4 regions of the Streptomyces sp. NPDC017993 genome follow, and region 3 is predicted to be linked to each of the others. Evidence: riboswitches for the same ligand, from Rfam matches in the RefSeq annotation. Region 3 holds a riboswitch; each other region holds the start of a gene.
What was found. A riboswitch is a leader RNA that binds a small molecule or an ion and turns the genes downstream of it on or off. The one in region 3 is predicted to bind cobalamin.
Positions count from the first base shown of each region.

Region 1: it holds a riboswitch for cobalamin, as region 3 does, so the genes downstream of both, ACH4FH_RS28540 (prenyltransferase/squalene oxidase repeat-containing protein) here and ACH4FH_RS15615 (cobalamin biosynthesis protein) in region 3, are expected to answer to the same signal.
Region 2: it holds a riboswitch for cobalamin, as region 3 does, so the genes downstream of both, metE (5-methyltetrahydropteroyltriglutamate--homocysteine S-methyltransferase) here and ACH4FH_RS15615 (cobalamin biosynthesis protein) in region 3, are expected to answer to the same signal.
Region 4: it holds a riboswitch for cobalamin, as region 3 does, so the genes downstream of both, ACH4FH_RS29440 ((2Fe-2S)-binding protein) here and ACH4FH_RS15615 (cobalamin biosynthesis protein) in region 3, are expected to answer to the same signal.

Region 1 is NZ_JBIRGO010000017.1:184,531-186,723, forward strand. It holds gene ACH4FH_RS28535 (MBL fold metallo-hydrolase) at 1-844, shown strand, start outside; cobalamin riboswitch at 973-1,154, shown strand; gene ACH4FH_RS28540 (prenyltransferase/squalene oxidase repeat-containing protein) at 1,316-2,193, shown strand, end outside.
Region 2 is NZ_JBIRGO010000019.1:13,773-15,965, reverse strand. It holds gene ACH4FH_RS29500 (3-hydroxybutyryl-CoA dehydrogenase) at 1-623, shown strand, start outside; cobalamin riboswitch at 794-1,014, shown strand; gene metE (5-methyltetrahydropteroyltriglutamate--homocysteine S-methyltransferase) at 1,177-2,193, shown strand, end outside.
Region 3 is NZ_JBIRGO010000007.1:338,215-340,407, reverse strand. It holds gene ACH4FH_RS15625 (caspase family protein) at 1-380, opposite strand, end outside; gene ACH4FH_RS15620 (hypothetical protein) at 386-838, opposite strand; cobalamin riboswitch at 1,043-1,199, shown strand; gene ACH4FH_RS15615 (cobalamin biosynthesis protein) at 1,329-2,193, shown strand, end outside.
Region 4 is NZ_JBIRGO010000019.1:1,324-3,516, reverse strand. It holds gene ACH4FH_RS29445 (MFS transporter) at 1-422, shown strand, start outside; gene ACH4FH_RS29440 ((2Fe-2S)-binding protein) at 476-1,174, opposite strand; cobalamin riboswitch at 1,409-1,591, opposite strand; gene ACH4FH_RS29435 (DUF6973 domain-containing protein) at 1,859-2,193, shown strand, end outside.

The DNA.
Region 1 (2,193 bases), on a different contig from region 3:
GTCCGGGGCCTGGATCGCGATGCACGCGGCCGACACCGCCATGGTCCGCCGCAGCCGCGAGGCCGAGCCGGGCCGGTGGCTCGACTACCTGACCGCCAAACTCACGGCGGCGGGCGCGCCCGAGGACCACCTCGCGCCCCTGCGGGCGGCCCGCGCCAAGGGCAGCGCCCGGTCACTGCCCGCCCGGCGGCCCGCGCTGCCCGACCGCGACATCGCCCCCGGCGAGCTGCTCGACCTCCCCGGGCGTCGGCTGCGGGGGATCTGGACGCCGGGGCACACCCCGGGACACGTCTGCCTGCATCTGGAGGAGGAGCACCCGGGGCGGGGCACGGGGGCCGGTGCGGGGGCCGGGGACGGGGAGGCCGGGAGTGCGGTGGCCGGGGCCCCGGCCGGGCAGCCCCACCGCTTCGGCCGGCTGTTCTCCGGCGACCACCTCCTCCCCGGCATCACCCCGCACGTCGGGCTGTACGAGGACCCGGACGACGCCACGGTCACCGACCCGCTGGGCGACTACCTCGACTCCCTGGAGCGGATCGGCAGGCTCGCCCCCGCCGAGGTGCTGCCCGCCCACCAGCACGCGTTCGCCGACGCGGACGGGCGCGTGCAAGAACTCCTCGCCCACCACGAAGAGCGCCTGTCCGGACTGAGAGCACTGCTCCGCGAACCCCTCACGCCCTGGCAGCTCGCGGTGGCGATGGAGTGGAACCGCCCCTGGGAGCAGATCCCCTACGGCTCCCGCAACATCGCCGTCTCGGAAGCCGAGGCCCACCTGCGCCGCCTGGTGAAACTCGGGCACGCCGAGCCCGTCCCCGGCTCCGACCCGGTGACGTACCGGGCGGCATGACCCCCGAGGGCCGGCGCCCGACACCGCCCGACACCGCCCGACACCGCCCGCGGGGAAGGGCTCCGCCGCCCCGCTCCCCGCGCCCGCACGCCGGGGCCGCGTTCCCGCCGGTATCCGTACGTGCGAGCGAACCCCTTGCGGGCGCCGGTTAAGGTGTGCGTGAAAACTTCATCCGTGCCTATCGGGGGAAGCCGGTGAAAATCCGGCGCTGACCCGCAACCGTGAGGACGGCCCGCCCGCGCACCGCGACGCTTACGCGGCACGCACGGCCGTACGAGCCGGAGCACCCGCTGGCGCACGACCAAGGCTCCCGCCCCGGCCCCGCCTTCGGACGGCCGGTGCGCGGCACCGTCGAGGTATACGGAGCTGAGCCCGGTGCCACCGCGTGGGTCCGACGACCGGGCGCGCGGGCGGCCGGCCGAGCGCGGCTGCGTACACCGCTGCGAACCGACCCCGAGAGGCACCGACCCCATGGCTCCTTCCTTCGCCGTCCTGGCACGCCGCGCCGCCGCGGCGCTGGCCACCGCGGCGGTGCTGGGCGCGGCCGCCGCCCCGGCCGCGTTCGCCGACTCCGCCGCCCCGGCCGCGGCCCCCTCGCCCTCCCCCGCGAAGCTGCCCGCCGGCCTGTACGGCGCCACCTCCCCTGAGTACGACGGCGTGTGGCGGCAGTCCCTCGCCCTGCTCGCGCAGGACACGGTGGGCCTGCGGCCCGCGGCGTCGGCGGTCGACTGGCTCACCGGGCAGCAGTGCGCCGACGGTTCGTTCGCCGCCTTCCGGGCCGACCCGGCGAAGCCCTGCGCCGCCAAGACGATGCGGGACACCAACCAGACGGGCGCCGCGGTGCAGGCACTGGCCGCGCTCGGCGGACACGGTGACGCCGTGAAGAAGGCCGTGGGCTGGCTGAAGTCCGTGCAGAACAAGGACGGCGGATGGAGTTCGATGGCGGGCTCGGCGAGCGACGCCAACTCCACCTCCGTGGTCATCGGGGCACTCGTCGCGGCGGGCGAGAAGCCGGCCGCCGTGACCTCGGAAGAGGGCGGCAAGTCGCCCTTCGACGCGCTGCTGACCTTCCAGCTGGGCTGCAGGGCGAAGTCCGCGGAGCGCGGCGCCTTCGCCTTCCAGCCCAAGGACGGCGCGTTGGCCCCGAACGCCGACGCCACCGCGGCCGCCGCGCTGGGCGCCCTCGGCGAGGGCTTCGTCGTCACGCCGGCCGGCAAGGACACAGTCACCCCTGTCCGCCCGCTGACCTGCAAGGACGGTGCGGACAGCCAGGGCGACGACGGTAAGGGCAAGGGCAGCGCGGACGCCGGTGCCCGGAAGGTGGCGGCCGGGGGCGCGGACGCCTACCT
Region 2 (2,193 bases), on a different contig from region 3:
CCGACCGGCAGCTCGTCGTCGAGGCGGTCGTCGAGAACACCGAGGCCAAGACCGAGGTGTTCACCGCCCTCGACAAGATCATCGAAGATCCACAGGCGATCCTGGCCACCAACACCTCCGCCATCCCCGTCATGCGGCTGGGCATGGCCACCCGGCGCGCCGACCACGTCCTCGGTCTGCACTTCTTCAACCCGGTGCCCGTGCTGCCCCTCGTGGAGGTCGTCACGTCCCTGCACACCTCACCGGCCGTCGCCGCGACGGCCGAGGAGTTCGTCGCCACGGCACTGGGCAAGACCGTGGTCCGCTCCCAGGACCGCGCCGGGTTCGTCGTCAACGCCCTGCTCATCCCCTACCTGCTGTCGGCGATCCGGATGTCCGAATCCGGCTTCGCCTCCGCGGCGGACGTGGACGCCGGGATGGAGCTGGGCTGCGCGCACCCGATGGGACCGCTCAAGCTGGCCGACCTGATCGGCCTCGACACGGTCTCCTCCATCGCCGCATCGCTGTACGAAGAGTTCAAGGAACCCCTGTACGCGCCGCCTCCCCTGCTGCTGCGGATGGTCGAGGCGGGGCTGCTCGGCCGCAAGACGGGCCGCGGGTTCCACACATACGACCGGGGTTGAGGGACCCGGGTCTGGTCGGGGCTGAGGGGCCGCGACTGCTGTGCTGCGGGGGTGCGGGACGCCTGACGAGGCTGTCCCGCACCCTCGCGCACTGTTATGCGTGCACGGCCCGTGTCTCTTGTCACCGTCCGCGATTCGGTCCGGGGTGTGCGCCCGCTGGTTGTCCCTCTAGGGTGACGAGTGCAGCTGGTTCGCCCCGTCCGCCAGGCGGGAGCGTCGCAAGAGGGAACCCGGTGGGAATCCGGGACTGCCCCGCAGCGGTGAGTGGGAACGAACGCCGTCATACGCACTGGGCCCGGCCGGGTCTGGGAAGCGACGGCCAGTAGGTGTCTCGTACGCGTACGAGACGGGCCCACGAGTCCGAAGACCTGCCCGTTGCCCGCACGCGACCGATCGCGTGCGGCCATCCCGGTGACCTCGTGGGCGGGTCGGCGTACATATCGAGCGGCATACGCGACGACATCACCGCGTGGTCCGCCCGGTCTGTCGTTCCCTTCGCGCTCTCGTTCCGTCTCCGGGACACCAACGAGACATCTTCGCGAAGGAGAGTTCCGTGACAGCGAAGTCCGCAGCCGCGGCAGCACGGGCCACCGTGTACGGCTACCCCCGCCAGGGACAGCACCGGGAACTGAAGAAGGCCATCGAGGGCTACTGGAAGGGCCGCGTCGACGCCGACGCCCTCCGGCAGACCGCGGCAGAACTGCGCCGTGCGAACTGGCAGCAACTGGCCGACGCCGGCATCCACGAAGTGCCGTCCGGCGATTTCTCGTACTACGACCATGTCCTGGACACCAGTGTCATGGTCGGCGCTGTCCCCGAGCGGCACCGCGCGGCGGTCGACGCCGACGCGCTCGACGGCTACTTCGCGATGGCGCGGGGCAACCAGGATGTCGCCCCGCTGGAAATGACCAAGTGGTTCGACACCAACTACCACTACCTGGTCCCCGAGCTCGGCCCGGACACGGTCTTCACCGCCGACTCCACCAAACAGGTCGCCGAGCTGAAGGAAGCACTCGCGCTCGGGCACTCCGCCCGCCCGGTCCTCGTCGGGCCGGTCACCTACCTCCTGCTGGCCAAGCCCGCTCCGGGGGTGGCCGCGGACTTCGAGCCGCTGACCCTGCTCGACCGGCTCCTTCCGGTGTACGCCGAGGTCCTCGCCGACCTGCGGGCAGCGGGCGCGGAGTGGGTGCAGCTCGACGAACCCGCCCTGGTCCAGGACCGCACGCCGGCCGAACTGAACGCCGCCGCCCGTGCCTACCGTGAACTCGGCGAAGCCACCGACCGCCCGAAGCTCCTGGCCGCCTCGTACTTCGGTCGGCTCGGCGACGCGCTGAACGTCCTGGCCAAGGCCCCGGTCGAGGGTGTGGCCATCGACTTCACCGAGTCGGGCGCCGCCAACCTGCAAGACCTCGCAGCGGCGGGCGGGCTGTCGGGCAAGCGCCTGGTCGCGGGCGTCGTCAACGGCCGCAATATCTGGATCAACGACTACGAGAAGTCGCTGTCCACGCTGGGCACGCTCCTCGGTCTCGCCGACCACGTCGACGTCTCGGCCTCCTGCTCGCTGCTGCAC
Region 3 (2,193 bases):
CGTGCGCTGTCGAGGTAGGACAGCACCATGTCCTGCCAGGACACCGCCTTGTGACGCTGGCGGGTGTCCGACATACCGACCATGAGCTGCAGGTCGCCGCCGTCGCGACCGACCCACCCGTGGCCGGAGAAGTGCACCAGCAGCAGGCCGCGCGCCTCGTCGGTGACGGCGTCCAGGGCCTGCTCCAGCTCCCAGGGCTCCTGCGGGCGGCAGATGACGACTTCCTCGTCGGTGAACAGGTCGGTGCCCGGGTCGATCAGGACACGCTTGAGCTCCTCTGCGTTCGCCTCCACTGCGGGGAGTGCGGATAAATTCTTGTAGTCGCTGACACAGATCAGCAGCGCCCGGTTGATCTTGCCCCGCGCGTCGTAGAGGGACATCCGGCTCAGTCCTCGCCGGCGCTGCCGCCCTCGGTCGACCGGCTTGCGGGGTCGGGGCGTTCGGGGGCCGTGCCGCGCGGGCCCGGGTCACCGACCGGTGCCAGCCCGCCGTCACCGCCGACGGCCACGGCCGGCTGCTCCCCCGCCGCCCGTTCCTCCCTGCGGCGCCGCAGCCACTCCCGCAGGGCGATGCTGAGGCTCTTGGTGACCTCGGCGGCGACCGTGCCGATGAGGACCAGGACCAGATCGTCGATGCCGATGGCCATGTCCCCGAGGTCGCGTTCGTCCGCGGCGCCGTCGCCGTCGGTCGGGCGCGGCCGCAGCGTCCAGTCGTGTCGCTGGTGCGCCAGCCACGGCTCACGCTCCAGCCACGCCTTGAGATCCTCGATGTCCTGATGTGCGTTGTTCGTGCCCGTGACCCTGATGCGGATCTCGTGACGGTCAGCCTTGTCCGGCATCCCCCGACCCCCTTCCGGCGGCGCCATCGCCCGCCGTGCCACCAGATAGTGACGTGGGATCAGGTGCGGGGGCAACCGTCCGTGACCCCCGGAGCACCCTGTGGTGTGTGCCACAGTGCCTGCCACAGGGCTGCGTCGCAGGTCAAGAGTGAGTTGACGGGCATTCGTGGGGCGTGGTGGACTGCCGGAGCCATTCGGCGACAGATGAGGAAGTCCGGTGAGAATCCGGCGCGGTCCCGCCACTGTCACCGGGGAGCGTTCCTCCAGGAGAGGTCACGGCCCGTCACGCGCAGACCCGTCAGGTCGCGTGCGTACGGGCTGGAAGGCCGGGGGAGACGCCGATCCGGGAGCCAGGAGACTCTCGTCGCCGTCACGTCGAGCCAGGGCGCGGACCCTGAGTGAGGACATACCGCCATGCCCGGCCGCAGTTCGAGATCCCCGTTGAGCTACGCCGCAGCATCCCTTCGAGGACTGACGGCGGCCTGATCCGATGCGTGCCGAACACGCCACGTACGCGTGCGGCGCGGCCCTCGGCTTTCTCGGCGACCTGATCGCGGCGGATCCCCGGCGCGGCCATCCGGTGGCCGCGTTCGGCCGGGCCGCGGGTGCCGTCGAGCGCCGGCTGTGGCGCGACCACCGTGGCAACGGAGCGGCCCACGCCCTGCTGTGCGCGGGCGGCACGGCCGTCGGCGCCGCGCTCTTGCAGCGCGCCGTACGCGGCCCCCTGTCATCGCCTCCTTCCGCCTCAGCTCCTCCCGCCGGTGGCGTCCGCGCCCGTACCGCCGCGGGCGTGGCACTCACCGCGGCGACGGTCTGGGCCGTGCTGGGCGGCACCTCGCTGGGCCGGGAGGCGCGGGCCATCGGCGGCGCGCTGACCGCGGGCGATCCGGACCTGGCGCGGGAGCGTCTGCCGCATCTGTGCGGGCGCGACCCGCAGGCTCTGGACGAGCCGCAGATGGCGCGCGCGGTGGTCGAGTCGGTCGCGGAGAACACGTCGGACGCGGTGGTGGGCGCCCTGGTATGGGGTGCGCTGGGCGGTGTGCCCGGCCTGGTGGCGTTCCGGGCGGTGAACACCCTGGACGCGATGGTGGGTCATAAATCGCCCCGCTACCGTCGGTTCGGCTGGGCATCGGCCCGGCTCGACGACGTGGCCGGCTGGCCCGGGGCCCGGCTGACCGCCGCCCTCACGGTGCTCGCGGGCCCCGACCGGCGCGGCGCGCTGAACGCCTGGCGGGCCGACGGCGGCGCGCACCCGAGCCCCAACGCGGGCCCGGTGGAGGCGTCGTTCGCGGGCGCGCTGGGAGTCCGGCTGGGCGGCACGCTGGCGTACGGCGGGCGGGTGGAGCACCGTCCGG
Region 4 (2,193 bases), on a different contig from region 3:
GGATCGCCCGCCTGCCCTACACCCGCGCCCTGCTCCTGGGCTTCGCCGCGCTGGCCCTCGGCATGGGCACCCTCGCCGTCGGCTCTCCCACCACCATCCTGGCCGGAGCCCTGCTCATCTGCCTCGGCGAGATCGTCCTCTTCCTCAAGAACGATCTCGAAGCCCTGGCCCGGTCCCCCCGCCCACCCGCCGTCGTCTTCGGCCGTCAGCGGCTGGCAGCCGGAATCGGCGCGTTCGTCAGCGGCATCGCGGGAGGAGAGGGCTACGCGCTGGCCGAGCGGACCGGCCATCCCGGCCTCTTCTGGACAGCCGTCGCCGTGCAGTGCGCACTACTGCCTCCGCTGCTGCTCCGCTTCCTGCGCCGCCGACACCCCTGCACAACAGCCAACTCGGACCACCCGGCCGCGGCGCCGACGCATTGAACCTGCGCCATGGCCTTCAGTCGAGAGCACGGGGCCAGGGAGCTCGGGGCCGGTCATGCGCGCGTCTTCTTGTCGTTGAGGACGCATTCGCCGCATGTCCCCATGCCCGGAACGCGGTAATAGAGGCAGCAGTTGTGGCGGCGGTACTCGAGGGGGCTGACGGTGAACACGCCCGCGCTCGCGAGTGGCTCCCGCGTCAGCAGGGCACTCGCGAGCGGGACGGGCGAACACGGGGCGTCGGGGACGCGAGCCAGCAGCGTCTGCAGGGCGCCGACGAGCGCCGATGCCGCGTTGCCCCGCAAAGCGTGCGGGGACACCCCGGTAGCGCGTCGTACGGCGTCGCCCAACGGCAGCAGATTGCGCACGACGACGGTCCGGTGGAGCACGTCGGGCGCGTCATCCCCCGGGGCTTCCCCTGGTTCGGGCAGCCACAGCTCGATGGGGCCGGTCTCGGGGGCCCGCCACCACAGCCGCTCGGGCGCCAGGTCGGGTACCCGGCCGGTCAGCGCGGTGGTGGCCAGGGCGACGGACCACAGACGGGCGGCCGTGCCGATGTGCAGGGTGGAGGCGGCCACCCTGGCCTGGTCGGTCCCCAGCCGCCGCCCTAGGGCGCGTACGTACCGATCCAGGGCGTCGTGGTCGGTGTAGAGGTCGGTCAGGGGACGGAAGCGTTCGGCGTCGCCTCGTGGTCCGCAGGAGATGGCGAAGTACGGTCCGACGGTGGAGACTTCGGCCAAATCCTCGGCGGTCACCACGTGCGTACCGGCCGGTTCGGTGCGCGGAACGAGGCGTAGTGGACGATGTCCTCGGCGCCGCGGGAAGCGCCGGTCCCCCTCGACGCGGACCGGGCAAACGACCTGCGCTTCTTCGCCCCCACCGCGGGCCGGCCGCCCCCTCCCCACGAAGGAACGCAGGCCGTACACCAGCCGAGGCACGCACGCGAGCACACGAATGCCACCATCCTCTCTCGGGGAGATCCGCCCCGGTTTGCCGAGGTACGACGGCGTGAGTCTCCTGACTCGGGTGCGACGCCGCCCCCGCCGCCGGCCCCACAAGAAGGCCGTGGCGGTGGCAAGTTGGCTCCCCCCTCACAGTGGCGGTACCGTGCCGGATTCTCACCGGCTCCTCGTTCCGCCGTCGCGGGTCGGACGGCAGCATCCCAGAAAACCCCGCGCCACGCACCAGAGCCGTACCGGCCATGGGGGACCTCGTCCGAGGCACCCTGTCGCAACGCGGCAAGCGGCTCTACGTCCTGCGCGACGGTGAAGTCACCGCCTCAGGCCCGCCGGGCGAGGGCTCGCTCCGAAGCTGCCGGCCGTCGTGTACGGGGTGGCGGGCGAGGTCACCGCCCACCCTCGCACGGGCGCACCGCAGGTGATGCTCCTCCCGGGGGGATCCGCTCGACCGGCTGTGGCGAGGGCGGGTGGCTTGCGACGATGCTTGACGATCCGGTTCTGGTCAGCGGCCCTCTGGGGGAAGAGCTAAGAGCGGCACAGGCGCAGATTCACGATGCGCTCCGGATGGGGGAACGGGCCGACGAGAGGATCGCCTGGGATCTGAAGGACGATGGCGGTACCCAAAGGAACGCCTTCAACGTCCGGGTACATATGGGGCGGAGGCTCAGCCCCAAGGAGATGCTGCGTCAGTACCAGGTCACTGACGATCCGGAAGGCATGACCACGTACTTCGGGGAGGACGTCACTCAGGGCGAGGCAGACATCCTTTCCGAACTCAGCGCCGGCGAGAAGCTCGACTTCATGGAAATCAGGGA